Regions from separate parts of the Priestia sp. 53B2 genome, predicted to be linked through region 4. Evidence: predicted binding sites of a transcription regulator. Region 4 holds the regulator's gene; each other region holds the start of a gene.
The links. The regulator Rex, encoded in region 4, represses fermentation and respiration genes when NADH is low (regulators of the CRP and FNR family bind a similar motif). The targets are predictions, from matches to a motif close to TTGTGAAATATTTCACAA.
Positions count from the first base shown of each region.

Region 1: the regulator Rex is predicted to act here: its motif matches at 5,741-5,758, upstream of ACN6NE_RS20710 (cytochrome c oxidase subunit II).
Region 2: the regulator Rex is predicted to act here: its motif matches at 4,171-4,188, upstream of ACN6NE_RS10365 (AtpZ/AtpI family protein).
Region 3: the regulator Rex is predicted to act here: its motif matches at 5,268-5,285, upstream of ACN6NE_RS10805 (anion permease).

Region 1 is NZ_JBLZXA010000027.1:36,395-44,101, forward strand. Features, by position in the region: gene xylR (transcriptional repressor XylR) at 1-357, opposite strand, end outside; gene xylA (xylose isomerase) at 592-1,929, shown strand; gene xylB (xylulokinase) at 1,988-3,490, shown strand; gene xylE (D-xylose transporter XylE) at 3,788-5,209, shown strand; gene ACN6NE_RS20710 (cytochrome c oxidase subunit II) at 5,947-6,885, shown strand; gene qoxB (cytochrome aa3 quinol oxidase subunit I) at 6,887-7,707, shown strand, end outside.
Region 2 is NZ_JBLZXA010000009.1:222,473-230,179, forward strand. Features, by position in the region: gene atpA (F0F1 ATP synthase subunit alpha) at 1-1,147, opposite strand, end outside; gene ACN6NE_RS10340 (F0F1 ATP synthase subunit delta) at 1,163-1,708, opposite strand; gene ACN6NE_RS10345 (F0F1 ATP synthase subunit B) at 1,705-2,223, opposite strand; gene atpE (F0F1 ATP synthase subunit C) at 2,326-2,538, opposite strand; gene atpB (F0F1 ATP synthase subunit A) at 2,629-3,339, opposite strand; gene ACN6NE_RS10360 (ATP synthase subunit I) at 3,358-3,729, opposite strand; gene ACN6NE_RS10365 (AtpZ/AtpI family protein) at 3,736-3,957, opposite strand; gene ACN6NE_RS10370 (S8 family serine peptidase) at 4,255-6,447, opposite strand; gene wecB (non-hydrolyzing UDP-N-acetylglucosamine 2-epimerase) at 6,516-7,667, opposite strand; gene upp (uracil phosphoribosyltransferase) at 7,690-7,707, opposite strand, start outside.
Region 3 is NZ_JBLZXA010000009.1:321,195-328,901, reverse strand. Features, by position in the region: gene ACN6NE_RS10830 (PepSY domain-containing protein) at 1-302, shown strand, start outside; gene ACN6NE_RS10825 (sensor histidine kinase) at 344-1,789, opposite strand; gene ACN6NE_RS10820 (response regulator transcription factor) at 1,786-2,469, opposite strand; gene ACN6NE_RS10815 (PepSY domain-containing protein) at 2,703-3,740, shown strand; gene ACN6NE_RS10810 (class I SAM-dependent rRNA methyltransferase) at 3,933-5,132, shown strand; gene ACN6NE_RS10805 (anion permease) at 5,412-6,845, shown strand; gene ACN6NE_RS10800 (alpha-amylase) at 6,875-7,707, opposite strand, start outside.
Region 4 is NZ_JBLZXA010000014.1:2,105-9,811, reverse strand. Features, by position in the region: gene groL (chaperonin GroEL) at 1-819, opposite strand, end outside; gene groES (co-chaperone GroES) at 887-1,171, opposite strand; gene ACN6NE_RS12215 (CPBP family intramembrane glutamic endopeptidase) at 1,471-2,199, shown strand; gene ACN6NE_RS12210 (YdiK family protein) at 2,196-2,423, shown strand; gene tatC (twin-arginine translocase subunit TatC) at 2,449-3,204, opposite strand; gene tatA (twin-arginine translocase TatA/TatE family subunit) at 3,220-3,405, opposite strand; gene ACN6NE_RS12195 (redox-sensing transcriptional repressor Rex) at 3,459-4,097, opposite strand; gene ACN6NE_RS12190 (ABC-F family ATP-binding cassette domain-containing protein) at 4,556-6,490, shown strand; gene tsaD (tRNA (adenosine(37)-N6)-threonylcarbamoyltransferase complex transferase subunit TsaD) at 6,745-7,707, opposite strand, start outside.

The DNA.
Region 1 (7,707 bases), on a different contig from region 4:
TACTTCACTAGCGGAAGAATTAGACAGGTCAGAAGTCTTCTCGAGAATAATATTTCCTTCTAAGTCGGTTAGAATTCCGTTAAGATAGTCGACTCCTATATCAATACCAATCGAGTAGCCTGCATTCTTATTAAAAACAAGCATTACAGGTCTTCTGCCGCCTCTAGATTGCCCTGCCCCAATTTCAAAAATAAAATCTTTTTCAAGCAGTGTATTTACTTGAGAGGAGACAGTAGACTTGTTTAATCCTGTAATCTCAGAGAGAGTTGCCCTGGAGATAGGAGAGTTCTTTAAAATTTCATCTAATATTAATTTTTGATTCATTTTTTTTACTAAAGCTTGATCTGCAATTTGAATAATAACCACTCCTTTGTTTATCTATCGAACTAAGTTGGTGTTTTATAAAGCTTGAATTAGATATTTAAAAGTATCATATCTAATATTATAACTAAATTTTCTAAAAAAAACATTGAAATAAACATTTATTTTGTATATGATGAAATAAAGTTAGTTTATTGGATAAACAAACTAACTAAATTAAAATAGTTAATGAATAAACTTGTTCACTTAAATCAAAGGGGGAAATGACAAATGGTCCAAACTAGTACTAATAAAATTAATTATTTTGAAAGCGTAAACAAAGTTTTATACGAAGGTAAAGATTCTAAAAATCCTTTAGCTTTTAAATACTATAACCCTGAAGAAGTAGTAGGCGGTAAAACGATGAAAGATCAGCTGCGTTTTTCTGTTGCTTACTGGCACACGTTTACAGCAGATGGTGCGGATCCTTTTGGTGCAGCTACTATGCAAAGATCTTGGGATAGATATGATGGAATGGATTTAGCAAAAGCGAGAGTTGAGGCAGCTTTTCAACTTTTTGAAACATTAAATGTTCCATTCTTCGCATTTCATGATCGAGACATTGCTCCTGAGGGCAGTACGTTGCAAGAAACAAATAAAAACCTTGATGTTATCGTCACTATGATTAAAGAATACATGCAAACAAGTAACGTAAAGTTATTATGGAACACAGCAAATATGTTTACAAATCCCCGGTTCGTTCATGGTGCAGCTACTTCTTGTAATGCAGATGTATTTGCTTATGCGGCGGCTCAAGTAAAAAAGGGGCTTGAAACAGCAAAAGAACTAGGCGCAGAAAATTATGTATTCTGGGGCGGCCGTGAGGGATATGAAACACTGCTTAACACAAATTTACAGTTAGAGTTAGATAACTTAGCCAGATTTATGCATATGGCTGTAGATTACGCAACTGAAATTGGATATACGGGGCAGTTTTTAATTGAACCTAAACCTAAAGAGCCTACGACACATCAATATGATACCGATGCAGCAACAACTATTTCATTTTTAAGACAATACGGATTAGATAAATACTTCAAACTTAATCTAGAAGCTAACCACGCAACGTTAGCTGGACATACATTTGAACACGAATTACGAGTAGCTAGAGTACAAGGCTTATTAGGATCAGTGGATGCAAACCAAGGTGACCCTCTTTTAGGCTGGGATACAGATGAATTCCCAACGGATTTATATTCTACAACGCTAGCAATGTATGAAATTCTGCAAAATGGAGGGCTGGGCAGCGGAGGATTAAACTTTGATGCTAAAGTACGCAGAGGTTCTTTTGAACAAGACGATTTACTCTATGCTCATGTGGCAGGAATGGATGCGTTTGCTCGAGGATTGAAAGTAGCACATAAATTAGTAGAAGATCGTGTTTTCGAAAATGTTATCAACGAGCGCTACAGCAGCTTTAAAGAGGGAATTGGGCTTGAGATTGTGGAAGGAAAAGCTAACTTCCATACACTGGAGCAGTACGCGTTCAAAAATCCGAATATTATGAATAAATCAGGAAGACAAGAACGATTAAAGGCTATTTTAAATCAATATATTCTGGAAGTTTAAAGGACAAACGAGAGTAGAAACAATTTCTACTCTCGTTTATAAACGCGGAGGTATCAAGATGAAATATGTAATTGGAATTGATCTAGGAACAAGCGCTGTAAAAACGGTTTTAGTTGATACAAAAGGCGAGATTTGCGCTGTGATTTCTAAAAATTATCCTCTCCTTCATGAAAAAACAGGGTATAGCGAACAGAATCCAGAAGAATGGGTTCAGCAGACGGCTAGTGCTTTAAATGAGTTAATTGCTAACGCTAATATAAAACCCGAAGATATAGAAGGTATTAGTTATTCTGGACAGATGCATGGTCTTGTGCTGCTGGATGAAAACTATAACCTATTACGTAACGCCATTTTGTGGAATGACACAAGAACAACAGAACAATGTCATCATCTCTATAAAGTGATTGGAGAAAAACGTCTTTTAGAAATAACAAAAAACCAGGCTTTAGAAGGATTTACTCTTCCTAAATTATTGTGGGTAAAAGAGTATGAACCGGAGATATTTGAAAAAACAGCTGTATTTATGCTGCCCAAAGACTATTTGCGTTTTAAAATGACCGGCTTTATTCATAGTGAATATTCAGATGCTGCTGGTACATTATTATTAAACATCAGCAAGAAAAAATGGGATGGTGAGCTTTGCCAATTAGTAGGAGTCAATATTAACCTTTGTCCGCCATTAGTCGAATCTAGTGAATGCATAGGCAATATTAGTGAATCGTTCTCTCAGAAAACGGGATTAGCTACTTCAACAAAAGTATTTGCAGGTGGAGCTGATAATGCTTGCGGAGCAGTTGGCGCCGGCATTTTATCGCCAGGGGAAACACTATGTAGCATTGGGACATCGGGTGTTGTTCTTTCTTATGAGGAACGAAGCGATAGAGACTTTAATGGAAAAGTCCATTATTTTAATCATGGAAAAGAAAATGCCTTTTATACGATGGGCGTTACGCTATCTGCGGGTCACAGTTTAAGCTGGTTTAAGGAAAATTTCGCAGAAAACGACACGTTTGAAGAATTGTTGGCTGACCTAAAAAATGTACCAATCGGCTCAAACGGCCTTTTATTTACCCCTTACTTAGTTGGGGAGCGTACACCGCATGCAGATGCTACGATTCGGGGAAGTTTTATAGGAATGGACGCTTCTCATAAAAAGAGAGACTTTACGCGAGCAGTTATTGAAGGTATTACGTTTTCATTAAGTGAATCAATTGAAATCTTTCGAGAAAGCGGAAAGGAAATTACGTCTATTGTATCAATTGGGGGAGGAGCAAAAAATGATCATTGGCTTCAAATTCAAGCAGACGTTTTTAATGCAAAAATCGTAAAGTTGTCTACTGAACAAGGCCCAGCGTTAGGAGCAGCCATGCTAGCAGCTTATGGCTGTGGCTGGTATAACTCATTGGAAGAGTGTGCAAACGTATTTATTACGTCTTCGAAAACATATTATCCTAACGCAGAACATGTACAAGTCTATAAACGGCTTTATGAATTATATAAAGAAGTATATCCTCAAACACAAGACTTAAGTAAAAAGCTAGGCGAATTTAAAAGGAAATAATAGGTTGAAAAATATGCAACCTTGCTTTAAAAAGGAGCTTCATATAAAAGTAGCTTGTATCAATTGATTATGGTTGTATATCGATATACCTGACACAAAAGGAAGTATAGAAAATGCTGTAGTAAGATTTGATTCAATAGAAAAATACGTACATTAGAGGGGAGGATAAGAGCAGTTAATCGAATGGACGAAGAAAATTTCTTTTGTGTTCCAAGAATTTGAAAACGCATTCAAATAAGTGCGAACTCAGTTAGAAATAGAACTTCTACTGTTACTCTTAACTGCTTTTAACAACGCATGAAACAAAATCGAAACTCATTATATATTTTTTCTATTACCTTAGTTGCCGCTATCGGGGGGTTACTGTTTGGATATGATACAGCTGTAATATCTGGAGCTGAAGAATCATTAAAGGTGTATCTTATTGACAGCTTAGGATTAGGATCTTTAGCACACGGTGTTACTGTATCAAGTGCTTTGATAGGGTGTATTATTGGAGGATTGATATCTGGTTATTTTGCGACAAAACTAGGGCGCAAACAATCACTTATACTAGCAGCTATTCTTTTTATAGTCTCAGCGTTAGGAGCTTCTTATCCCGAGTTTTTATTTTTTACAAAAGGGGAACCGACACTCTCTTTGTTACTAGCTTTTAACTTCTACCGCATTATAGGTGGGATTGGTGTTGGGTTAGCATCAGCCATTTGTCCAATCTATATAGGAGAAATTGCACCGGCAGATATTCGCGGCAGATTGGTATCATTCAATCAATTTATGATTATTTTTGGAATGTTAGTCGTTTACTTCGTGAATTGGGGTATTGCAAATGGGGAAACCTCAGAATGGATTAATGATGTAGGGTGGAGATACATGTTTGCTTCAGGAGCTATTCCAGCTTTAGTCTTTGCAGCACTCTTGTTTTTAGTTCCTGAAACGCCTCGCTACTTAGTTATACAGAATCAAGATCAAAAAGCTTTAGCCATACTAACTAAAATTAATGGATCTTCAGAAGCGAAATCAATTTTAGACGATATTAAACAAACAATTTCTACCAATGTTTCATCTGAAAAATTATTAGCATATGGAAAATTAGTTATTGTTGTAGGTATACTGCTTTCTGTATTTCAACAGTTTGTAGGAATCAATGTAGCTCTATACTATGCTCCGCGTATTTTTGAAAGCATGGGAGCAGCTAAAGGGTCTTCTATGCTGCAAACCATTATTATGGGATTAGTAAACGTTATTTTTACAGTAATTGCAATTTTGACGGTTGATCGTTTGGGAAGAAAACCTTTATTAATAACAGGGTCTATCGGAATGGCCATTGGAATGTTCGGTGTAGCAAGCATGGCTTTTTCAAACATCATTGGTATAGGGACGCTTGTATTTATCATTATTTATACAGCTTCCTTTATGATGTCATGGGGACCAATTTGTTGGGTGCTCATTTCAGAGATTTTTCCTAATAAAATTAGAGGTCGTGCTGTAGCTATTGCTGTAGCTGCTCAGTGGGCGGCTAACTATTTTATTTCCTCTACGTATCCTGTGATGATGGAATATAGCGGAGGATTAACATATGGTTTCTACGGTTTAATGAGTGTACTTTCTGCTTTATTCGTTTGGAAATTTGTTCCTGAAACAAAAGGTAGAACTCTTGAACAAATGGAAAATATGTGGAGAAAAAAACAAGAGGCTTCAAAGAGTAAGAAGGCCATATAACCATTGAACTTTTGCTTAGAGGAAAGGTGAATATAAAAACTTTCAAAAACACCTAAACTATCTTTAGGTGTTTTTAATATGTAACCTTTATGAAGAAAGTGGATAGCTTTTTTAAAGGATATTGCTATAGTGATAAGCCTCTTTAAAAATAGAAATATAGTTTTTTTATGAGGAGTGTTTCATCGTAAATATAAATAACGGCGCAACGAATTTACAAAAAATCTGGGGGGCATCCGCTATATACGGAATATCCTAAAGAGTTAGAGTATGATCATGCTTCGTGGGTTTCTGCGTATCAAAATCAGAAAATGATTGATTGGATATTTCAGCAGGTGAAGCAAACAAATCAGTAAAAAATAAAGCTCAATACTTCATTACTCCTAAAAAGCTCTTCCAGTTAATAAGAACTGGAAGAGCTTTTTGCTTTTATAAGAATCTACCCGCTAGGAGCAAGGTATTTCACACCATATTTAACCAAATATGTGACGAAATTATGGTGAAGCCATTTAAACTAGATAAAAATCGCTTCAAGTGTGATAAATATCACACCTTTTAATGATACAACATGATAATTTTTTAGGAGTAAGCAATATGTCATGACAAAATTCAATATGTTAGGAGGTTTTTAGCCTTTTGATCTGTTGAGATGCATCTATAATATGAACGTTTATATATCATTATTATGTACAGAGATTTAGAGGAAGGGAGCCTGAGCTTAGGTGAGAAAGCAAAAATCAATGCATATTGGCAAGTTAATCATTCTCTCCGTTTTCATTACAATTTTTTTAGCAGGCTGTGATAGTCGTTATTTGATTTTAAACCCACAGGGGGCGGTGGCTCAAAAAGAATACCAGTTAATTATTTTTTCCATATTTTTATGCGCAATTGTCGTTATTCCTGTTTTAGGCCTGCTTGTGTATATTGTTTTACGCTACCGTGATAAGCCTGGAAACAAGGCTCCGTATCGGCCAGACTGGGACGATAGTAAGCGTCTGGAATTTATTTGGTGGGGCATCCCCATTATTATTATCGGTATTTTAGGTTTTGCTACGGCCAAGACGACGTATGACTTAGTGGATCCGCCGAAAAAAGATGTAAAGCCGCTAACGATTGAAGTAACGTCTCTTGATTGGAAATGGTTGTTTCAATATCCGGATCAAGATATTGCGACAGTCAACTATGTCGAAATTCCAAAAGATGTGCCCGTTCAATTCGTTCTAACGTCAGATGCACCTATGAATTCTTTTTGGGTACCGGAGCTGGGAGGACAATTATATACCATGCCGGGAATGGCAATGGGGCTTTGGCTGCAAGCTGATCACAAGGGAGAATATTTTGGTTCAGGTGCTAATTTTACGGGTGAAGGGTTCGCTCATATGAATTTTAAAGTTAAATCTACATCGACAAAAGAGTTTAATCAATGGGTAAAGCAAGTGAAAGAAACATCACCAGCTTTAACAAAAGCTGATTATAGCAACCTTGCCAAACAAGGTCTTTCCTTGGAAAAATCGTATTCTACTATTCCTAAAGGCTTATTCCAAGAAATTGTCATTAAAAACGGTGGTCAATATTATAGTCAGCATCACCATATGAAAAATGAAGACATGAAGACCATGAATGTGGCTTCCGATGAACAAGCACATACACAGCACGAGCACCAGGAAGGAGGAAACTAAGTTGTTAGACAGATTAAAAGATTTTTTATCTCATTTTTTTGTGACAGGAGAGCCGATGATTTACGGAGCCGATGTCGCTATTTTATTAACACTAGCCGGTATTATTTTTGTTCTTACGTATCTTAAAAAATGGAAGTGGCTATGGCGTGAATGGCTTACAACGGTGGATCATAAAAAAATTGGCATCATGTATATGCTTTCTTCATTATTAATGCTGTTTCGAGGCGGAGTAGATGCATTATTAATGCGTATTCAACTAGCATTCCCTCAGTGGCATTTTCTAGATTCTAATCATTACAACGAAATTTTCACTACGCACGGAACTATTATGATTCTATTTATGGCAATGCCGCTTATGTTTGCGTTCTTTAACATTGTTGTACCGCTTCAAATTGGAGCAAGAGATGTCGCCTATCCTTTTTTGAATGCGGTAAGCTTTTGGCTGTTCTTCTTTGGCGCTATGCTTTTTAATTTGTCGTTTGTAATCGGCGGTTCACCAGATGCAGGATGGTTGAGCTACCCACCGCTTTCTGGCATACAGTTCAGTCCTGGACCAGGTCAAGATTTTTATATTTGGGGCATTCAAATATCAGGTATCGGCAGCTTGGCTTCTGGAATTAATTTTATTATGACTATTTTAAAAATGCGTGCGCCTGGCATGAAACTTATGCATATGCCGCTATTCACGTGGTCCGTGCTAGCAAGCTGTATCATTATCATTTTCGCGTTTCCTGTATTAACCGTAACGCTTGCTTTATTGTTTATTGACCGCTTCTTTGACGGACACTTATTTACTATGACCGGCGGAGGAAATCCGATGAT
Region 2 (7,707 bases), on a different contig from region 4:
GCAGTGTACCTGCTACCTTTTTCATCGCTTTAATTTGTGCAGATCCCCCTACACGTGATACAGAAAGACCAGCATTAATCGCAGGACGTACGCCTGAGAAGAATAGATCTGACTGTAAGAAAATTTGTCCGTCTGTAATCGAAATTACGTTCGTTGGGATATAAGCAGATACGTCTCCTGCTTGCGTTTCAATAAATGGAAGAGCTGTTAATGAACCTCCACCTTTTGCGTCCGATAACTTTGCCGCACGCTCTAATAAACGAGAGTGCAGGTAGAATACATCCCCTGGATACGCTTCACGACCTGGAGGACGGCGTAATAGTAATGAAAGTTCACGATAAGCTGATGCTTGTTTTGTTAAGTCATCATAAATAACAAGTACGTGCTTACCGTTATACATAAACTCTTCACCCATTGTTACCCCAGCGTATGGCGCTAAGAATAATAGTGGAGCTGGTTGTGAAGCTGATGCTGTTACAACGATTGTGTAATCTAGAGCACCGTGTTTACGTAATGTCTCTACTACGTTACGAACTGTTGATTCTTTTTGGCCAATCGCTACATAGATACATACCATATCTTGATCTTTTTGGTTTAAGATTGTATCGATTGCTACCGATGTTTTACCCGTTTGACGGTCGCCGATAATTAACTCACGCTGTCCACGACCGATCGGCACAAGTGCGTCAATCGCCTTGATACCTGTTTGAAGCGGCTCATGTACTGATTTACGATCCATAACGCCAGGTGCAGCACCTTCAATTGGACGTGTTTTTGTTGTTTCTACTGGGCCTAAGCCGTCTACTGGCTGACCTAATGAGTTAACAACACGACCGATTAACTGCTCCCCTACTGGAACTTCCATGATGCGTCCTGTACGGCGAACTTCGTCACCTTCACGAATTTCCGTATATGGTCCTAAAATAATGATACCTACATTGTTTTCTTCTAAGTTTTGTGCCATTCCCATGACACCATTTGAAAATTCAACCAGTTCTCCAGCCATGACATTGTCGAGGCCATGAGCACGTGCGATACCGTCCCCAACTTGGATAACAGTACCTACATCACTCACTTTAATCTCAGACTGATAGTTTTCAATTTGCTGCTTGATCAGCGCACTAATTTCTTCAGCTTTGATGCTCATGAATTTCACCCCTATCTACGATCTGTGTGCAAGAAGTCCTCGGTGGATCGTTTCTAATTTGCTGCTAATGCTGCCATCATAGATACGATTACCAATGCGAAGCTTCACGCCGCCGATTAGGCTTTTATCTACTATATTTGAAATATTTAACGTATGTTTTCCAACTTTAGAAGCAAATGATTGCGAGATTGCTCTTTTCTCATCTGCACTTAAAGGTTTGACAGAATAAACAGTTGCATCTGCCACGCCACGTACTTCGTTCGCTAGGAAACGATACTCTTGTACCATTTGGCTAACAATTTGAATGCGGTGACGCTCTAATAATAGAAGAACCGTATGTTGAACAGTTGGTGAAAGTTCAGCAAATGCCTCACTTACAAACTGTTTTTTTCGCTCAATTGTAATTTTTGGATGAGTTAATACATCCATTAATTCAGGTGTTTTAGCAAACACCTCTTCAACGATTTGTAGCTGGTCTTGCATTTCATCGATCATCTGTTTTTCTGTTGCTAATTGAAAAAGAGCTAGTGCATAGCGCTTGGCTACAGCTGGTTGACTCATCGTACATCCCCTACTTCTTGGATATATTCATGAATTAACTTCTCTTGATCTTGTTCAGAAAGTTCTTTTTCAATAACTTTCGACGCAATTAAAACAGATAATGAAGCAACTTGCTCACGTAACGCAGCAACTGCTTGATCTTTTTGCTGTTCGATTTCTTGTTTTGCTGCAGCTTTTAGACGCTCAGACTCTTCGCGTGCTGCCGCAATGATTTCTTCTTTTTTATCTTCTGCAGACTTTCTAGCGTTTTCCATCATTACTTGCACTTCTTGACGAGATTGCTTTAAGATTTCACGCTGCTCTTCAACAAGCTTCTTCGCTTCCTCATTTTGCTTTTCTGCTTCATCAATCTCACCGGCAATATGCTCTTCACGTTTTTTCATGATTCCCATTACAGGACCAAACGCGAATTTTTGAAGTAACGCAAGTAGGATAAGGAACATCACTAATTGGAAAAGAATATCTCCACCATTAATGCCTGCTGCTCCTAACACAAACATGTTCGACACGGCCATGTTCACTCCCTTCAGAGACTCCACATATATAATTTACTTATTAAAGACATAAAGTAATGGCGAAGGTTCTTTTGAATGATCTTCGCCACATGTAACACATTATTATTTACCTTGTACCATGAATGCAATAACTACGGCGATAATTGGAAGCGCCTCAACTAAGGCAACCCCAACGAACATCATTGAAGTTAATGTACCACGTGCTTCTGGTTGGCGAGCTGTGCCTTCAATCGTCTTAGAAACGATAAGACCGTTACCAATACCAGCACCTAGTGCCGCTAAACCAATCGCAATTGCAGATGCTATTAAACCCATTTTATAAAGTCCTCCCTTAATATATATGATTTTGTTTAACTAAGTTTTGTTTTGTCCAAATTGGGTATTACTTGAACAAAGCTTTATAAATTAATGGTCGCTACTCACTTTGTGAGATAAATAAACCATCGTTAACATTGTGAAAATGAAGGCCTGAATTGCGCCTACAAAAATACTGAATCCTTGCCATAAAAGCATTGGAATAGCAGCTCCAATTGTACCTAGGAAGCCTGTTGTTGCTAAACCAGCTAGTAAGCTTAACAAAATTTCCCCAGCATAAATATTACCGTAAAGACGAAGGCCAAGCGTTAACGTATTGGCAAACTCCTCGATAATCTTAAGCGGGAATAAAAATGCCATTGGCTTGAAGTAATCTTTCGTGTATGCAGAGAAACCACGCATTTTAATACCATAATAATGTGATAGTACAACTACCATAACGGCTAACGTCAGCGTAATTGCTGGATCAGCGGTTGGCGATTTCCACCATAAGTTATGGTCAATCACGATGGCAAATGGAAGACCCAACATATTTGACACAAAAATGTACATAAGTAAAGTTACACCTAGCGTCAAAAAGCGGCCACCTGTTTTCCAATCCATATTGCTATTAACGAGTCCTTTAACAAAATCTAAGACCCATTCAATAAAGTTTTGTGCACCGCTTGGCTTCATAGCAAGAGTACGAGTACATAAAACTGCAATTAAGAATACAATAACAGAAGCTACGGTAACCATAAGCAAGTTACTTTGACTAAAAGTAAGGCCTAGAAACTCTATAGTTGGTGATTCATGACCCAACTGTGTTCACCTCTCTTTCTATCTTCTACGCATATTTTGAACAACTAAATCTATGATAATGACAACATAATACGTCATTAATCCCACAACTACACTAATAATATGAAAGGTTTTTGGATAAGAGATGGTAATCACAACTGCGAGAGCAGCTGTTGCAAATCTTACAACAGTCCCAATTGAACGGGGCTTTTTCCCCTCATCCAACGCCTGTCCAAACTGCTCAAACTTTCTTACTAAGTTCCACAAATTATACAAACTCAGGGCGGTTCCTAAAATTAAACCTGCAAAAACAGCCTTATAACTTGTAAATCCCCAGCCGAGAACGTATAATGCTAACAAATACAATATGTATGAACGAAGTCTTGGAAAAACGTGCTGCAAATCCTGCATGAATTATTAATCTCCTGAAAAAAAATGGTGGACTGTCCGCAGCATCATAAAAACACCTGCTGCTAGCCCTGAAAGAAGGCCTAAAATCAAAAATAGTGGTTCGGTGTCAAGCCATTGATCAGCCCATCTTCCAGAGAATAAGCCAATTAAGACTGAACCTGCTAACTGTGATAGAATGATTGACACTAATGCCATCGCTTGCAAAGGATGACGGTTGCGATCTTTCATAAGCTCATACCCCTTTTGCAAAATTTTCTTTTTTCCGAATTCTCTATCGTTTTTATAGCTCAATATATGATAGAAAGGCAAAAAAAATTGCTAAAAAAGGTAAAAACAGCTAATAAAATACGCAGAAATATCAACGGTTTTCACAGGTTGAAAACCTTATCATTTATATTCCCTGTAAGCATACAATAGCGTATATTTAATGTCAATGTGTTTAAGCTAAAAACTTCACAATCTCTTCTTATTGTTCACATTTCTGCCACACATAAAACCTCTTCAAATGAAAACATTTAAAGAGGTTCATTCAATCGTTATTGTACTGTGTACAACCTGCTCTTGTCTATGCTTTTTCACAAATGCAAATATTTGGTACGACCCCGGTACAAGCGATTCATCAATCGTTATTTTTCGTTTTCTCATGCCTCTTTCTACATCAACGTCAACATCTAAATACGATATAAACTGTAAAGATTGCTTATCAAAAAGAGCAACGCCTAACTCATCTGCTCCTTCAGGCAAAAACAGTTCATAGCTATACGTATTTTTCTCTTTTTCCGCTGCTACTTGCAATCCCATGGCACGAGGATAATCTGGAATGCTAACCATGTACATATAAGGAAGCGAAAATGTTTCACGTGAATCATTTATTTCCAAATATCCGTCATATATACCTTTATTTTTAAAACGGGGCTGCACCGATAAAGTGACAGCTATTTCTTTTGTCTGGTGGGGCTGCACCGTGACGGGTAATGGAACATCCCAGTTTACGCCTTCATCCCTTTTCGGAACGTTTAAACGATACGTTTTTTCTTTATCAGACTGGTTATCAATTTTAAATGATAAGACTTTCTTTGATGGGCGCGTAAAAATACCGAAAGATAAAGAAGATGGATAAAATAAAGAGTCTGCTGTGACAGCTTTTGCTATTTGAATTCTTCCGGCTCCTTGTTCATATACGCGATACGTTTGACCATTTAGCTGCTGCATTACTTTACTTGTGTTCATCAATGAAGCTTTGACTTGTTCAGGAGACCAGTTCGGGTGAGCTTGTAAAATAAGAGCGCACGCTCCAGCTACATGGGGCGCAGCCATACTTGTTCCATGCATGCGTTCATATCCCCCAGGAACTGTACTATTAATGAAGTAACCAGGTGCGACGACGTCCGGCTTGATTCCCCAAGTAGTCGTTACAGGTCCTCTTGAACTGAAAGATGTGAGCAAGTCTTGCACCACTTGCTTGCCAGTGCGTAAGTATGGCTGTTGAGATTGAATGTGTTGATTAATGGTATCACCGCTTTTTTTACTTACCCATATCACTGGAATATTTACTGACTCTTGTAGTTTACCGATTATGCTTTTTTCAGTCGGGCTATATAAAATAACAGCTTTTGCTCCTGCCTGTTCAGCTTGTTTAATCTTTTTTTCAACCGCATTTCCTTCTGCTTTTAGCAAAATGACGTTACCCAACGCAGGCTTTTGCTCTTTGGAGTATTCTTCATTTATTACACGCAGCGTTTGATTAAACGTCCATGGCCGAGACCCTTCTACTGGCGCCATCATAATTTTTTCTTTGTTAAATCCGATTGTTAGAAATTGAACTGTTGTCGGGGAAACAGAAGCGCCAACGGAAATAGCTTTTCCCGCTGTACCTGGAGAGCCCACGGTCCATAAACCTGGACCTGAATTGCCGCTAGATGTGACCGTTACAATTCCTTTTTCAACAGCTCGATCTAACGCTAAGCTTGTTGGTAAATCAGGACCATTCACATCATTTCCTAATGACAAATTAATAATATCTACATCATCTTGAATTGCTTTTTCGATAGCTAGAATAACACTTTCAGATGTTCCAGCTCCACCAGGTCCAAGAGCTCGGTATGCGTAGATCTCCGCTTGAGGTGCTACACCTTTAATATTTCCATTTGCTGCAATAATACCAGCTACATGAGTGCCATGCAGAGTAGGCTCTCCTTGCTCCCGAATGGTTTCCATCGGCTCATAATCTTTATCTATTACATCATACCCTCCCCTGTAGGTTTGTTTTAAATCGGGATGAGAATAATCAACCCCCGTATCGATAACGCCTACTTTGATCCCTTTTCCTGTTAAGCGCTGATTATAAGTATCAAATAATCCTCTTACCTGTTCTGAGCCAATGAAGGTTACGCTATTTTCTTCTGCAACCTGGTAGTTTTTAATAGAATGTGAACTAATAATAGAAGGATTATGAGATAGTTTTTCCAAATCCGAGATGGAGCCGTTTAACGAAAGTCCTGTAAACACCGTGTGAAATTCGCTCTTAATCTTTATATTAGGATAACTTTTTTGTAGCTGACTTTTAAATTTTGCGAATTTTTCTTTTTCAATCATGACAATTATTGATTTTTCCTGATGATTCATTTCTTGTTTTATAGAAGGAAATGTGGGATTGAGCGACATTTGCCCTCCCCCGCTTCCCAATATAAAGCTAATCATTAACCATTTAATCCACATAAAAAAAACACCTCTCACACTATCGTGTCTCAAAGAGACACTTTTCATGTGAAAGGTGTTTAGAAATCTTACGAAAGCGGATTAAAAGCTTCCGGTCTGTTTTCACGACGGTTGAAATAGTAGCTAATAGCATCACAAATGCGTTTAGAAGCTAAGCCGTCTCCGTAAGGATTCGATGCTTGTGACATTTGCTTATATATGTCTTCATCTATTAACAGCTCTTTTGCTAGCGCATAAATCGTTTCTTCTTCCGTTCCTGCTAGTTTGAGCGTCCCTGCTTCAATTCCTTCAGGTCGCTCTGTTGTATCACGAAGTACCAATACAGGTACGCCTAATGAAGGAGCTTCTTCTTGAACACCGCCCGAATCTGTCAAAATAATATGAGCGCGCTCAGCGAAGTTATGGAAGTCAATTACATCTAACGGTTCAATTAAATGAATGCGTGGGTCATTTCCTAAGATATCGTTTGCTGTTTCTCTAACTACCGGATTCAAATGAACAGGATACACCACTTGCACATCTTCATGTTCATCCACAATACGTTTAACAGCACGGAACATGTTTTTCATTGGTTCGCCTAAATTTTCGCGGCGATGCGCCGTTAATAAAATAAGACGATCATCTCCCAATTTCGTTAACACTTCATGCTCATATGTCTCTTTTACTGTCGTTTTTAACGCATCGATAGCTGTGTTTCCAGTCACAAAGATTCGCTCTTCTTTTTTATTCTCCGCTTGCAAATTAGCTGCAGACTTATCGGTTGGAGCAAAGTGCAAATCAGCGAGAACGCCTGTAAGCTGTCGGTTCATTTCTTCCGGATATGGAGAATATTTATTCCATGTGCGCAAACCTGCTTCAACATGTCCCACCTGAATTTGATTATAAAAAGCTGCTAGTCCGGCAATAAACGTCGTAGTTGTATCGCCGTGTACAAGTACGATGTCCGGCTTTACTTTTTTCATTACGTCGTCCAAACCTTCTAATCCTCTGGTCGTTACGTCCATAAGGGTTTGGCGATCTTTCATAATGTTAAGATCATAGTCAGGCTGAATGTCAAAAATGCTCAATACTTGGTCTAACATTTCACGGTGCTGAGCCGTTACTGTAACAATTGCTTCGAACTCCTCCGGTCGCTTTTTAAGCTCTAGCACTAGAGGGGCCATTTTAATTGCTTCTGGTCTTGTCCCGAATATCGTCATTACTTTAATTGGCTGCTTCATGTTCATCACCCGAATCTACAAATTATTTTGTACCGAATAA
Region 3 (7,707 bases), on a different contig from region 4:
TAAAAAATTGCAGCGGAACGATTCAATCAAGTTCATATGCAAATGATGTATACACATTTTTGATCCACGGAAAAGACAACAAAGATCACCATGTGAAAGTAAACGCTGAAACTGGAAAAGTAATCAAAGTCGAAGCGGTAAAGTTTACACAAGAACAAGCTAAACAAGCTGCTCTTCAACAGCACAAAGGAACGGTTCAATCTGTTTCGTTCAGTGAACAAGCATACACGTTTGTGATCAAAGGAACAGACAATGTAAAACATACTGTAAAAATAAGCCCTCAAACAGGGAAAGTATGCTGATTTGATAAAAAAGACGATTGCTTTACAGCAATCGTCTTTTTTTACGTTAAGGGTAATACAATTTCAAAAGCAGTTCCTACATTCAATTTGCTTTTTACACGTATTTTCCCCCCGTGCAGCCCTATAATAGATGCGCTGATGGCTAAACCTAAACCTGCTCCTCCGTATGCTCGAGAGCGTGAAGCATCAGCCTTGTAAAATCGCTCAAATAAATGAGCAAGGTGTTCTTGAGGAATGCCGTGACCGTTATCTTGTATTGTTAATGAAAGTTCTTTCTCGTTTACTTTTCCTATCACTTGAATAACTCCTGTAGTTGGATTTGTATGCTGTACTGCGTTGGAAAATAAGTTTAAAACAACTTGTTTAAATTGATCTTTGTTAATGTCTGATGGTAAAGGGCTTGGGAAGTCGAATAAAACTTTTCTGTTCCCGGCCAATAGCATTAATTGAGGCTTCATATCTAAAATCAATTCATCTACAAAACAGCACTCTTTTTGAAAGGGCGGAAGTTGATCAAGCTGAGCAAGAAGCAGAAGATCCTGAATCAGTTTGCGCAGTCTTTTGGACTCCCCATACATGCTTTTTAATGCGTCGTTTAATTGTTCTGGATTACTGCTAGCCCCTCTTAGTAAAACTTCTAAAAAGCCATGAATGGATGTAAGCGGCGTTCGCAGTTCATGAGAAGCATCCGCCACAAAGCGCCGCATTTGTTCTTTGGCCTCTGTTTCAGCTTTAAATGCTTCTTCAAGACGCTCAAGCATTTCGTTAATAGAAAGAGAAAGGCGATCCATTTCGATTTGTCCTTGATTAACAGGCAAGCGGTCATGTAAGCTTCCTGCATTAATATGCTCCACTTTTTTAGTAATAGTAAACAAAGGGATTAACGTCTGCTTTAAAACAGAAGAAAAAACAAAAAAAGCAATGGTCATTGCAGTAAGTGAAAGCATTAAAAAGATCATCATTTGTCTGATTAATAGGTCTCTTAGTGATTCTGTTGGAGTATTGATTTGAATAACTCCCTGGATTTCTCCGTCAAAGACAATAGGTTTTAAAACAATGACTTGCTCTTGATGACCATCGATTTTTTTTATGAGGCTCATCATGTTGTCCGGCTGTTTGATGTTTTTCATTACTTGTTTGTATGTAGATGCAGAAAGCTTAGGAAAGTAAGAATGATGTGGATCCTTAGCCAGCCGTAAAAATGTGCTTTTTTGATTGATAAAGGTAATATTAACACCCGGGAAATAAACCATGGGTTTTGATCTTTTTACATTCTGGCTTGTTTCAATATCATGCTTCCAGACATCATCGGGAATCAAGTGAATTTGGTCTTTGATGCTTCTAATTTTATTCGTGTAAATAAATTGCTTCATGAACACGTATTGAAACAAGCCTATCAGTATCAGTAAACTCAAAATAACAAGCAAACTTCTGAATAAGAGCTGAAGGCGAAGAGAGTTCAGCGGAAAGAACCGTTTGTACTTCATGAAATATCAATCCGATACCCTACACCGCGAAGCGTTCGAATAACGGTTCGGCTATGGTCCTGTAATTTTTCTCTCAGTGATCGAATGTATACTTCTACAATGTTTTCTTCTCCTCCAAAATCATATCCCCACACTCGATCTAAAATGGTGGATTTACTTAGTACGAGACCGTGATTAATAACCAAGAATTTTAAGAGTGCATATTCAGTAGGGGATAAATCAAGTATGTGATTAAGGTATTTAATTTCTTTGCGGCGGTCATCAATTTTAAATGGACCGATTGATACTTCGTCTAATAAGTTGGGAAATTGATTGCGGATTCTAGCTTGAATGCGCGCAAGAAGTTCTTCAAAACTGAAAGGTTTGACCATATAATCATCTGCTCCAATAGTCAGCCCTTTTACCCGGTCGTCTACTTGATCTTTTGCTGTTAGCATGATGACAGCTATATTCCCCATTTTCTTCAACAAGCGGCATACTTCAAATCCATCCATGCCTGGAAGCATAACATCTACAATAGCGATATGAGGCTTGAATTCTTTGGCTATATTAATTCCTTCAATTCCGTCTTGGGCAGCTTTGATATCAAATCCTTCATTCGTTAAACCTAAAGATAAAAACTGTAAAATAGTTGGTTCGTCATCTATAAGCAAGACTTTAATTCCTTTTAGTTGTTCCATCATGGTGAAAACTCCTTTGCTCCTCTACTTTCTATTATGCTTTTTTATCTGAAACAGCACTGAATAATAGCTGAAAGCAAGCTGAAAAATAGTAGCTATTCTTATATCTTCAGCTAACTTTAAGCTTCTATTCGTCTTATTCTCAGAAATCTTTTGCATAATGAACGGCGTACTAGATAAAACACCATAAATTAGACGGAAAGTCTAATGGTGAAAGAGGAGGAAATTTAAGGATGATTAAATGGGCAAAAGTATTGTCTACATCTGCTTTAGGAACTGCAATTGCATTTAGCTCTATTACGACGAGTCACGCTGCAGAAATGAAGACAGTGAAAGCAGAAACAACTGAACATTTGAGTATCTCGCAAGCTCAGGCAAAAGGTATTGCTCTGCAAGATTGCGAAGGGACGGTCACATCTACGGAATTTAAGCAGGAATCAAGTGTGTATGTAATTACAATTGTAACGAATAACCTGGAGCAAAGAATCGTAGAAGTAAATGCAAGTACTGGAAAAGTAGTAAACAAACAAGAAGTGAAGTTATGGACACAAAATCAAGTGAAAGAATCTGTTTCTAAGCAGTATAAAGGCGTTATTCAATCTATTACATTTAACAAAGAAACGCGTGAATATACGTTAACCGTAGTAAATGGCAAATTAGAATATACGTTAACCATGGACGGTCTAACCGGAAAAGTCATTCATGAGAATAAAAAAGAGCTGCAGCTAATGTCAGAGCAAAAAATAAAAGAAGCAATTGTTAAACAATATAGTGGTTACGTATATAGTCTAGAGTTTAAAGAATCCGCTAGTCAGTATATTGCAGTGATTCTTAAAGATAGCACTCAATATACAGTAACGTTAGATGCTTTCACAGGAAAAGTAGTTAATACTTCTCAGCAAGCAGTGAAGCTATTAACGAGGCAAGATGCAAAAGATCTTGCATTGGCTACATATGCAGGTAAGGTGAGAATGGTAGAATATGATCAAAACGCAGCGATTTTCACAGTAAAAATAATCAAAGATAATACGGAATACACAGTTACAATCGATGCGGTTTCAGGTGAAATCACACATGTAAAACAAGATAAGCTTCAGCCGTTAACGGAGAACACTGTAAAAGTTCTTGCTTTAAAACATCAAGAAGGAAAAGTAAAGCATATTGAGCTTATAACAGAAAACTCAATAACTGTATACGTAGTAACCTTAGTGAGCGGAAGCAAGCAGCAGACGCTTAAGTTCGATGCTTATACGGGACAAGAGTGCTCATAATTTTTTATCTTAAAACATAAAACATACATTTCATTTTTCATTCATATCAAGCAGAGGGTGCTTCAAGGCATCCTCTGCTTTTCTATTTATAACTAGAAACGGGGCTGTTTATCTATGTTAAGATAAATGTAGATTATTGTTGTAAAATGGATAGAACTAGAATGAAATAAATTAAATAGATAGGGTGTACACATGAGAAAAGAAGTACAAGTTATAGCCAAAGAAGCTTTTATTAAAAAAGTGAACAAGGGTTATCCACTCATTGAAAAAGATGCGCTTGTTGATGGTCATAAACTGCAAGAAGAAGGGGTTATTATTAACTTAGTCACTCCGAAGAATCAATTTTTAGCCAAAGGCTATTATGGAAAACAAAACAAAGGCTACGGATGGATTCTTACGAAGAAGAAAAGTGAGCAAATTGACGCGGCGTTTTTTGCACGAAAAATTCAGCGAGCTATTTCATCTCGTCATGATTTTTATGCGTCTGAAGACACAACTGCTTTTCGCGTATTTAATAGTGAAGGTGACGGAATCGGCGGCTTGATTATTGATTATTATGACGGATATTACGTCATGAGTTGGTATAGTGAAGGAATTTATCAATTTAAAGAATACGTCATTGAAGCCTTAAAGTCTGCGCCTAACTTTAAAGGACTGTACCAGAAAAAACGTTTTAATGTCAAAGGAAAGTACATTGAAGAAGATGATTTTGTAGCAGGGGATAAAGGTGAATTCCCTTTAATTGTCAAAGAAAATGGTGTTCGTTTTGCCGTTTACTTAAATGACGGAGCGATGGTGGGAGTCTTTTTAGATCAGCGAGACGTCCGTAAAACGATTCGAGATAAATATGCAAAAGGAAAGACCGTGCTAAATATGTTTTCGTATACAGGCGCATTTTCAGTGGCGGCTGCTCTTGGAGGAGCTGTGAAAACAACAAGTGTCGATTTAGCCAATCGCAGCTTGGCAAAAACAATTGAGCAATTTAGTATAAATGGAATTGATCACGAAGCACAGGACATTATTGTAGAAGATGTTTTCAAGTATTTTAAATATGCGGTCAAGAAGAACATGACTTTCGATCTTGTGGTGCTAGATCCGCCAAGCTTTGCTAAGTCGAAAAAGCATACGTTCAGCGCGGCAAAAGACTACAAAGATTTATTAAAAGAAGCCATTGCGCTTACCAAGCCGAACGGTGTCATTGTGGCATCTACGAATGCAAGCAATTTTGATATGAAAAAATTCCATTCGTTTATTGAAAAAGCTTTTAATGAAAAAGGGGAACGGTACAAAATGATGGAGCAGTTCGCTCTTCCAGCTGATTTTAAAACAATAAAAGAATTTAAGTCAGGTAATTATTTAAAAGTCGTGTTTATTCAAAAAATAAATCGCTAAATGCAAGGCTGCATGATGAACTCATGCAGTTTATTTGTTTTTAATAAAATAACGCTTACAAGCTATTTTGAAGGGAACAAAATGAAGGCAAGAGATAAATATTGTCAATATATATGATAAAATAATAAAGGAATTATGCTCAACACTTCACAATTTTACAATATCATCCTTACGAAACGTATTTTTACAATTGTTTTATTTTAAATGGGATACGTATTGGGTACGAAGTGGAAAGAGCATACTACTACTATTATTTAAAAACATGAAAGGAGAAAGATTATGGCTGAAACAACAAAAAAGCCTGCCGGCGAAGTGAAATTTATTCCTTTATTAATTTGTCTGACAATCGGACTTGTTTTATGGTTTATTACACCTCCGTCCGGACTTGATGTGAAGGCTTGGCACTTATTCGCTATTTTTGTGGCTACTATCGTAGGGCTTATCATTAAACCATTGCCATTAGGCAGTGTAGCTATTTTATCTTTGACCATTATTGTATTAACTAATACATTAACACTTGAACAATCGCTCAGCGGTTTTCAAAATACGACGATTTGGTTAATCGTTATTGCATTCTTTATTTCTAGAGGTTTTATTAAGACTGGTCTAGGAACAAGGGTTGCCTATATCTTTGTTCGTTTGTTCGGTAAAAAGACGCTGGGATTATCGTATTCTCTTATCGTAAGTGACTTGCTTTTATCACCTGCAATGCCGTCTAATACAGCACGAGCTGGAGGAATTATTCTTCCAATTATTCGTTCTTTATCTGAAACATATGGATCGAGAACTGGAGACGGTACGGAGCGCAGAGTCGGTGCTTTCTTAACAAAAGTATCGTTTCAAGGAGATATGATCACATCCGCTATGTTTGTAACAGCAATGGCGGCCAATCCTCTTGCTGTTAAAATGACGGAACAAATTACAGGCAAGACTATTTCATGGGTTGGCTGGGCAGCGGCTGCAATTGTACCTGGAATTATTAGTTTAATTGTTATTCCGCTTGTTATTTATAAGCTGTATCCGCCAGAATTAAAAGAGACACCGGAAGCACCTGAAATTGCAGTGAAAAAATTAAGTGAAATGGGTCCACTAAAGAAAGAAGAATGGTACATGATTGGCGTATTTTTACTTCTTCTTGTGCTGTGGATTTTTGGAGCTAATTTAAATATTAATGCAACAACAACTGCTTTTATTGGTCTATGTACGCTGCTTTTAACGCAAGTATTAAGCTGGTCGGACATCAAAAAAGAACAGGGAGCATGGGATACATTAGTCTGGTTTGCTGTTTTAGTTATGATGGCAACCTTCTTAAATGATCTAGGCATGATTCCTTGGTTCAGTGATTTGATGAAAGGCACTGTTAGTCATATGTCTTGGATGACGGCGTTGATTGTACTAGCTGTTGCGTATTTTTATTCTCACTACTTTTTTGCAAGCAACACGGCTCACGTCAGCGCTATGTACGCAGCGTTTTTATCTGTCATCGTGGCCGCTGGTGCGCCTCCGTTACTGTCAGCATTAATTTTAGCGTTCTTTAGCAATTTATTTGGCTGTTTAACTCACTACGGCAGTGGACCGGCGCCGGTGTTCTTCGGTAGTGGATATGTAACGCAGCAAAAGTGGTGGTCGCTCGGGTTTTTAATTTCAATTATTCATATTATCATTTGGATTGGAATTGGCGGCTTGTGGTGGAAACTGCTAGGTCTATGGTAAAAAAAACAGTGGCGCAGGCCACTGTTTTTTTATGCTTCAGCCCAAACGGATACAGAGCCGCCATTTACAGGGAACTGTCCGTAGCCGTCTTCTTCAATCACAACTTGATCTTCGCGGTTATTTGTGAAGTCAATCCATGTTTGTCCGCTTCGGTGTTCGCCCACGAACATTCTCTTTTCGCCATCTTCGCCGTTTGACATCACCACAGCGCATCCAGACTTCTCAAATTCCTCTACACCATGCCTTACCCATCCAATGGTATTCGGGTGATCAAAATAATCGTCTTGCTGCCCGTATGCTTTGTCATAACGTGCATGCAAGAGAGCGGAAATATCTTTTTGTTTTCCTTCAATTGGGTGCTCTCCGCCTATCCCAAAATAGTCTCCGTAAAACACACAAGGATAGCCATCTTCACGAAGTAAAATTAGAGCGTAAGCACTTTGTTTGAACCAATCTTCTACCCAAGATTCTAAAGATTCATTTGGCTGAGAGTCATGGTTATCTACAAATGTGACAACATTCAAAGGGTGAGTCTTGACCAATGTATCATCAAAAATCGTGGTTAAATCAAAATCTCTTCCTTGCTGAGAGGCTTCATGCAGTTTATAGTGCAGCGATACGTCAAACAAATCGATTTGATAATCAATCACGTCTAGGAATTCCTGACAGGCTGTTAACTCTGGATTCCAAAACTCTCCCACAAAATAAAATGGCTTTTCTTGAGAAGAGGACAATTCGTGGGCAAACTCTTTAATAAAATCGTGGTTAATATGTTTAATGGCGTCTAATCGATAACCGTCGCACTGCAGGGTGTCTGCTAACCATTTTCCCCATTTGATCATTTCTTCTCGAACTTCAGGGT
Region 4 (7,707 bases):
AGCTACAGCTGTAAATGTACCGCGAAGTTTGTTCACAACTAATGTTGCTAAAGCTTCGCCTTCTACGTCTTCAGCGATGATTAATAGAGGCTTGCCTTGTTGAACAACTTGCTCTAATACCGGTAAAATTTCTTGAATGTTACCGATTTTTTTGTCTGTGATTAAGATGTATGGATCATCTAATACAGCTTCCATTTTATCTGAATCAGTTACCATGTAAGGAGATGCATATCCACGGTCAAACTGCATACCTTCTACCACTTCTAATTCAGTTGTGAAACCTTTTGATTCTTCAAGTGTGATAACGCCGTCGTTACCAACGCGCTCCATTGCTTCAGCAATTAATTGACCTACTTCTTCGTCAGCTGCTGAGATAGCCGCTACTTGAGCAATTGAATCTTTACCTTGAATTGGTTTAGAGATTGCTTTTAGTTCTTCAACCGCTACAGTTACTGCTTTTTCCATACCTTTACGGATACCCATTGGGTTAGCACCAGCCGTTACGTTTTTAAGGCCTTCTCTGATCATTGCTTGCGCTAAAACTGTTGCAGTAGTTGTACCGTCACCAGCAACGTCGTTTGTTTTGCTAGCAACTTCGGCTACTAATTTAGCACCCATATTTTCAAATGCGTCTTCTAATTCGATTTCTTTTGCAATTGTTACACCGTCATTTGTAATAAGCGGTGAACCGAATTTCTTTTCTAATACAACGTTACGACCTTTTGGTCCAAGCGTTACTTTTACAGCATTTGCTAATGTATCTACACCACGTAGCATTGCGCGACGTGCTTCTTCGCTAAATTTAATGTCTTTTGCCATGTTCTTTGACCTCCTCAAGATGTTCTTAATAATCTATTTTTTACGTATGATAAGTTTGTGGTTAAAATTAGCCGATTACAGCTAAAATATCGCTTTCGCGTAAAATTAAGTATTCAGTACCTTCGTATTTCACTTCAGTACCCGCATATTTTGAGAAGATGATACGATCGCCCGCAGCTACTTCTAAAGCTACACGCTCACCGCTTTCTAATACTCGACCTGTACCAACAGCAACAATTTTACCCTCTTGTGGCTTTTCTTTTGCACTGTCCGGTAACACGATACCGCTTGCTGTTTTTTCCTCAGATTTTACAAGTTCAATCACTACGCGATCACCTAATGGCTTTAACAAGTGAAACAACCTCCTCAAATAATATGTTTGCATTTTTATTAGCACTCAACATCAACGAGTGCTAACACAATTATTATATTAAAACAAAGTGGGTTTTTTTTGCAAGTATTAAACAAAAAAAATTTAAAATTTACGACAACTACATATAATAGTCTTAGATTTCGACGATTTTGAGAAATAAAGCATTCTTTTCTCTGTTCAATAATATGTATGTTACAATACGAGCAAGAAGAAATTACTAACTTTACAGTACTTCTTCGACATATATACATAAAAACCTTTTAAAGGAGTATAGAAGATTGGAAAAACGTTATTGGTATGTTATCCTCACCTACATCCTTATGCAGTTTTCAGGAGTTGTTGGTATACCGCTGTTAAAATTAACAGGTATCTTTGAGCAATATCCAGTTCGAACAGCGAATGTCATGCTTTTGACTTATTGGACCATCATTAGCTTTATCCTTGGTTTACTTGTTGTCTTACTGCTGCTGCGCCGTGACATGTCCATGCGTATAGAACATGCGGGAACAACGGTAACTGTTGTCTGGTCAGTCCTTGGGGTGTTCCTGGCTATGGCTGGTCAAGCTGTAGCAGGTATGATTGAGCACTCTCTTGGCATTACCCAAGTATCTGAAAACACACAAAATATTGTTAATCTTGTTAAAGCAACGCCGTTCCTCATTGTGGTTACGTCTGTTATTGGGCCAATTCTAGAAGAGATTATTTTTCGAAAGATTATTTTCGGCTCTCTTCACAAACGATACAATTTCTTTATCTCTGCATTTATTAGTTCCCTTATTTTCGCTGCCGTACACTGGGATTTCAAACATTTGCTCGTGTATACAGCCATGGGATTTGTATTTGCATTCCTTTATGCAAGAACAAAACTAATTATTGTACCCATTATTGCACACGTGTTGATGAATACAATCGTTATTTTATCTCAAACTATTTTTGCAGATAAAATTATAGAAATGCAAAAGCAAGCAGAACAAATGCAGTTTATTTTTGGAGGCATGTTTTCATGAAGAATATCCCTTTAACACGAGGGTTTATTTATATTATTATGGGGATTTTATTTACCTACCTGGCTATTCAAAATGCTCAGGAAACCGTGTGGAACTTCCCTACGATCTTATTTGCACTCGTAGCCGCATTCGATTTCAGATTTGCGGTTCGCATCTTTATCTTGCACTATAAAATTAAAAAGTTGCAGCAGCAATATAAAAATCAAGATGATTCATCTAAATAAAAAAACCACTGTTTCAGTGGTTTTTTTACATACTAACATCTTCTCTTTCTTGCTCTGCCCTTGCCTTTAACACTTTGCGATACGAAATGCGGGAAATAATGATGCTGATTTCATACAAAATTAAGAGCGGCACTGTCACCATCATATGCGAGAGCAATTCCGGTGGTGTAATAAGCGCGGCAATAACTAGCAGTACGAAATAGGCATATTTTCGAATTTGAGATAAAAACATAGGCGTTATAATTCCTAATCGCGTCAAAAACATGACGACGACAGGAAGCTGAAACAACAGGCCAAAAGGCAGTGTGAGCTGCATTAAAAAAGAAAAGTATTCATTAATGCCAATCACTTGGTTTACATTCAGCTCATCAGAAACGCGCGTCATAAAATCGACGACAAATGGAAACAACACAAAATAAGAAAAAGAGACACCGCCGATAAAGAGAAAAATGGAAACAGGAATATATCCAAGCGTTACCTTACGCTCTTTTTCATATAAACCAGGACTAATAAATGCCCAAAGTTGATACAGTGCAACAGGAGCTGCAAGTACACAGCCGATAATAACAGCAAACTGCATATAAATCTTAACTGGATCTGTTAACCTAAATGCATTCATCGTTAAATTTTTTGCCTCATCAGCATGCTGTAAATAGACAATAACCTTATCCGCTATAAAAAAGCCGCCAATTGTGGCAATGACAAAGAAAAATAAAACAATTAAAATGCGCTTTCGCAGCTCTCCTATATGATCATATATTGACATTTCTTGTTCGGTCATACTATGATCACCCTTTTACTCTTTGTCATCTACTTGACGCTGTTTATCTTTTTCACGATCTTCTGATGCACCACTAGCGGCATGCTTAAACTCTCTAAGCGTTTGCCCGACTGACCTTCCTAGCTCCGGTAACCGTTTCGGTCCAAAAATAAGCAGTGCTATAATCGCAATAATAATCCAACTGCCTGCTCCAATCCCCATATTCCCACTCTCCTTATTAATTTAGACTTAAGGAAATCGTAACACAGTCCACCTTATTCAACAGGATAATTTTTCAAAAAATAGACAAGCGACTGTAATTCTACAGCCAGATCAATATGATGCAGTCGAATCTCATCCGATACGTTTAAGCGTGCAGGAGTGAAGTTTAGAATCCCTTTAATTCCGCAATTCACTAAACGATCGGTAATTTGCTGAGCAACAGCGGCAGGAACGGTTAAAATCGCTACTGAGATATCATCACTCATATAATCTTCCAATTGGTCAAGATGATAAACCGGCACGTCGCCTACTTTTGTACCGACTTTATCTTCTATCACATCAAAAGCGCACTCGATTTTGGTGTTATTATTTTTAATAAAATTATAATTTAAAAAGGCCGTTCCCAGATTCCCTACGCCAATCAGTGCTACTTTCGTTACTTCATCTTGGTCTAACGTTTTACGGAAAAATGTAAGTAAATAATTCACATTGTAGCCGTATCCCTTTTTCCCTAATGCTCCAAAGTAAGAAAAGTCCCGACGAATAGTAGCAGAATCTACTTTCACTGCCTCACTTAACTCTGCTGACGAAACACGCTGTTTACCAGAAGCATGCAAGTTTTTTAAAAAACGATAATAAAGCGGCAATCGTTTAGCCGTTGCTTGTGGTATTTTTAATTGTTCAGTGTTCACGTTGTACCCCCTCAGTTCATGTATGTCATTACTAACATTTTCAAGTCACATTGCATTACCTTTCACAAAGCATCAACCGCTTTGAGGTAGCGCTTCCAATTCTCTCTCTTTTCTCTTGTTATATATATACTCCGCTTCACACCCCGACGACTTTTGTCTATCCAGCACTACTTAAAGTCGGTAGCTAGAACGAAGCAATTAGCCCTTCAAAGGATCCGTTTGTTAGTCATGACGGGTTTTCTACACCCATCATATATAAGTTCAGAGATGCACTTATCTCTTATTTTAACATAGTATCCTGTATAAAATGTGCAGGTAAAATCATTTTATTTCATGAATCAAAACATTCGCTTCATCATTTGTCCTTGTCCCTCTACAAATTACAAACGTTTGTAGGAAGAACTTGTAGTTGAAAATATGTTAAAATACACTATGGATATACTACTAGAGGTGAAAAAATGATTATTCTACAATTGAACGGTATTACAAAATACTATGGGGCAGAACCCATTTTATCGAATATAAAGTTAGAAGTACAATCAAAAGACCGCATTGCCCTAGTGGGACGAAACGGTGCTGGTAAATCAACTTTATTAAAAATTATTGCTGAGCAGCTTTCTTATGACAGCGGAGAAATTATTAAACCTAAAGGTGTTTCCATTGATTATATGGGACAAGATACAGTTCTTGAGTCAACACTCTCCATATGGGAAGAAATGATGACGGTCTTTGCTCCGTTAAAGAAGATGGAAAAAGAATTACGTACGCTTGAAACAAAGATGGGCGATCCAGACATTTTTAATGATTCAGTTCAATACGAAAAACTAACCAAAGAGTACGATCAGCTTCAAGTAACGTTCAAAGATTTAGGTGGCTATCAATATGAAGCGGATACACGGTCTATTCTTCACGGTTTCCGTTTTTCAAACTTTGACTATAGCACCCCTATTTCCTCCTTGAGCGGTGGACAAAAAACGCGCTTAGCTCTTGCAAAACTGCTTTTAACAAAGCCAGACTTGCTTATTCTCGATGAGCCTACCAACCACTTAGATATTGAAACTTTAGCATGGCTGGAACAGTTTCTGCAAGGGTATGAAGGAGCTATTTTAATTGTTTCACACGATCGTTACTTCCTTGATAAAGTCGTAAATCAAGTGTATGAAGTCACACAAAAAACAACGGTGAAGTACACGGGCAACTACTCTAAATACCTTGTACAAAAAGCAGAGCGATATGAAAAAGAGTTGCGTCAGTACGAAAAGCAGCAAGATGAAGTCGCAAAACTGAATGATTTTATTCAGCGAAACATCGCCCGCGCATCGACTACAAAACGTGCGCAAAGCAGACGTAAACAGCTCGATCGAATGGAGTTAATAAACCGACCTAACGAAGGTGAAAAATCAGCTAGTTTTTCGTTTGAAATTGAGCGTCAAAGCGGAAATGAAGTCTTAAATCTTGAAAACGTGTCTATCGGATATGATGAACACAAATATATCGTTCAGCAGGCAAACCTTCGGATTAAAAAAGGTGAAAGCCTTGCGTTGGTTGGCCCTAATGGAGTTGGGAAATCTACGTTATTAAAAGGTATTGTGGATAAACTAAGCTTCAAGACTGGAACCATTTCCTTTGGCTCAAACGTAATGGTTGGTTATTACGACCAAGAGCAAGCCAATTTAACGTCTAATAAAACCGTTTTAAATGAGCTTTGGGATGACTATCCATCCAAGCCTGAAAAAGAAATTCGTACAGCTCTTGGAAATTTTCTGTTTTCAGGTGATGATGTACTGAAAATCGTTTCCACGCTTAGCGGTGGTGAAAAAGCACGTTTGGCTCTTGCGAAGCTTATGCTTCAAAAAGCTAATTTCTTAATTTTGGATGAACCTACTAACCATCTTGATTTAGATAGCAAACAAGTACTCGAGAATGCATTAATTGATTACCCAGGGACTCTATTATTTGTTTCACATGACCGTTATTTTATTAATCGTATTGCAAACAAAATAGCAGAGCTATCTTCTGAAGGGGTAGAAGAATTTCTTGGAGATTATGACTATTATGTAGAAAAGAAAGCAGAAATAGAGGAAATCAAAGAATTAGAAAATATAAAAGCAAACGAAGAACGTACGGTAAAAGTAGATAAACAGTCCTATAAACAAGATAAAGAACAAAAGAAATTGATGAGGCAGCGAACACGCCGCATTGAAGAAATTGAAACTGAAGTAAACAAATTAGAAGCCGCACAAGCCGAGAATGAAGAACTTCTTTGTGACCCTGAAATTTATCAAAACCACGAAGAAGTATCAAGACTAAACGGTGAAAATGAAAAAATTTCTTCACAGTTATCCACATTAATGGAAGAGTGGGAAGAATTACAGCTGCTTCTAGAAGAATAGCCTATATTTTTTCGTATCTATTCGCCCTATTTACTTGTTCATGCGCTTTAGAACAAGCTTTATCCACTCTGTGAATAAATCGTGGATATCTGTCTGATTTTCATAATTAAAACTTGTTGATAACAGGTCCGTGTACTGAGTGCACGGACTTTTCCACATAATTATCCACAGTCAATTCTAAATTTATTGAATATTGTTGATAAATCATTTTTATCCACAAAAAAGACGAATGAGAACTAAATCTCATTCGTCTCTTACTCTTCCAAGTCCAAACCGGGATTTGCATTTAATGACATATCTGAACGTTTTCCTTGAGCAAATCGTATACTTGCTGCTGCTCCAATCATTGCGGCATTATCCGTACATAGAGATAGCGGCGGGATAATAAGCTCAATGTTTGATAATGGTGCAAATGCCTCTTCTAGCGCTGCTCTAAGTCCTTTATTAGCAGCAACTCCTCCTGCTAATAAAACTTGCTTAACGTTATATTCCTTTGCAGCTTTAACGGTTTTAGTTACTAACACATCAATGACACTCGCTTGAAAGCTAGCAGCAAGCGTTTGTGGAAGAATTTCTTCACCTTTTTGCTTCGCGTTGTGGACAGTGTTAATAACTGCTGATTTTAATCCACTGAAACTAAAATCATAGGATCCTTCTTCTAGCCAAGCACGCGGCAAATCAATTAATGGCTCTCCTTCATGTGCAAGGCGGTCAATATGAGGTCCGCCTGGATATGGAAGGTTTAACGTGCGGGCTACTTTATCGTAGGCTTCTCCTGCTGCATCATCTCTCGTTTCACCAATCACTTTAAACTGACCGTGACTTTCCATGTATACAAGCTCCGTATGCCCTCCAGATACAACTAGCGATAAAAGCGGGAATTCTAATTTTTTGATTAGCTGATTCGCATAAATATGTCCTGCAATATGATGAACACCAATTAATGGCTTTTGATGTGCAAATGCTAGCGCTTTGGCTGCATTTACGCCAATAAGAAGTGCTCCCACAAGCCCTGGTCCTTCCGTTACAGCTATTGCATCAATATCTGCAAACGTCAAGTTCGCTTGATTTAAAGTTTCTTCAACTACTACCGTAATTTGTTCCACATGATGACGAGATGCAATTTCCGGTACGACACCGCCAAATCGTTTATGGCTTTCTATTTGGGAGGCCACCACATTGGCTACAATTTCATGACCGTTTCGAATCACGGCTGC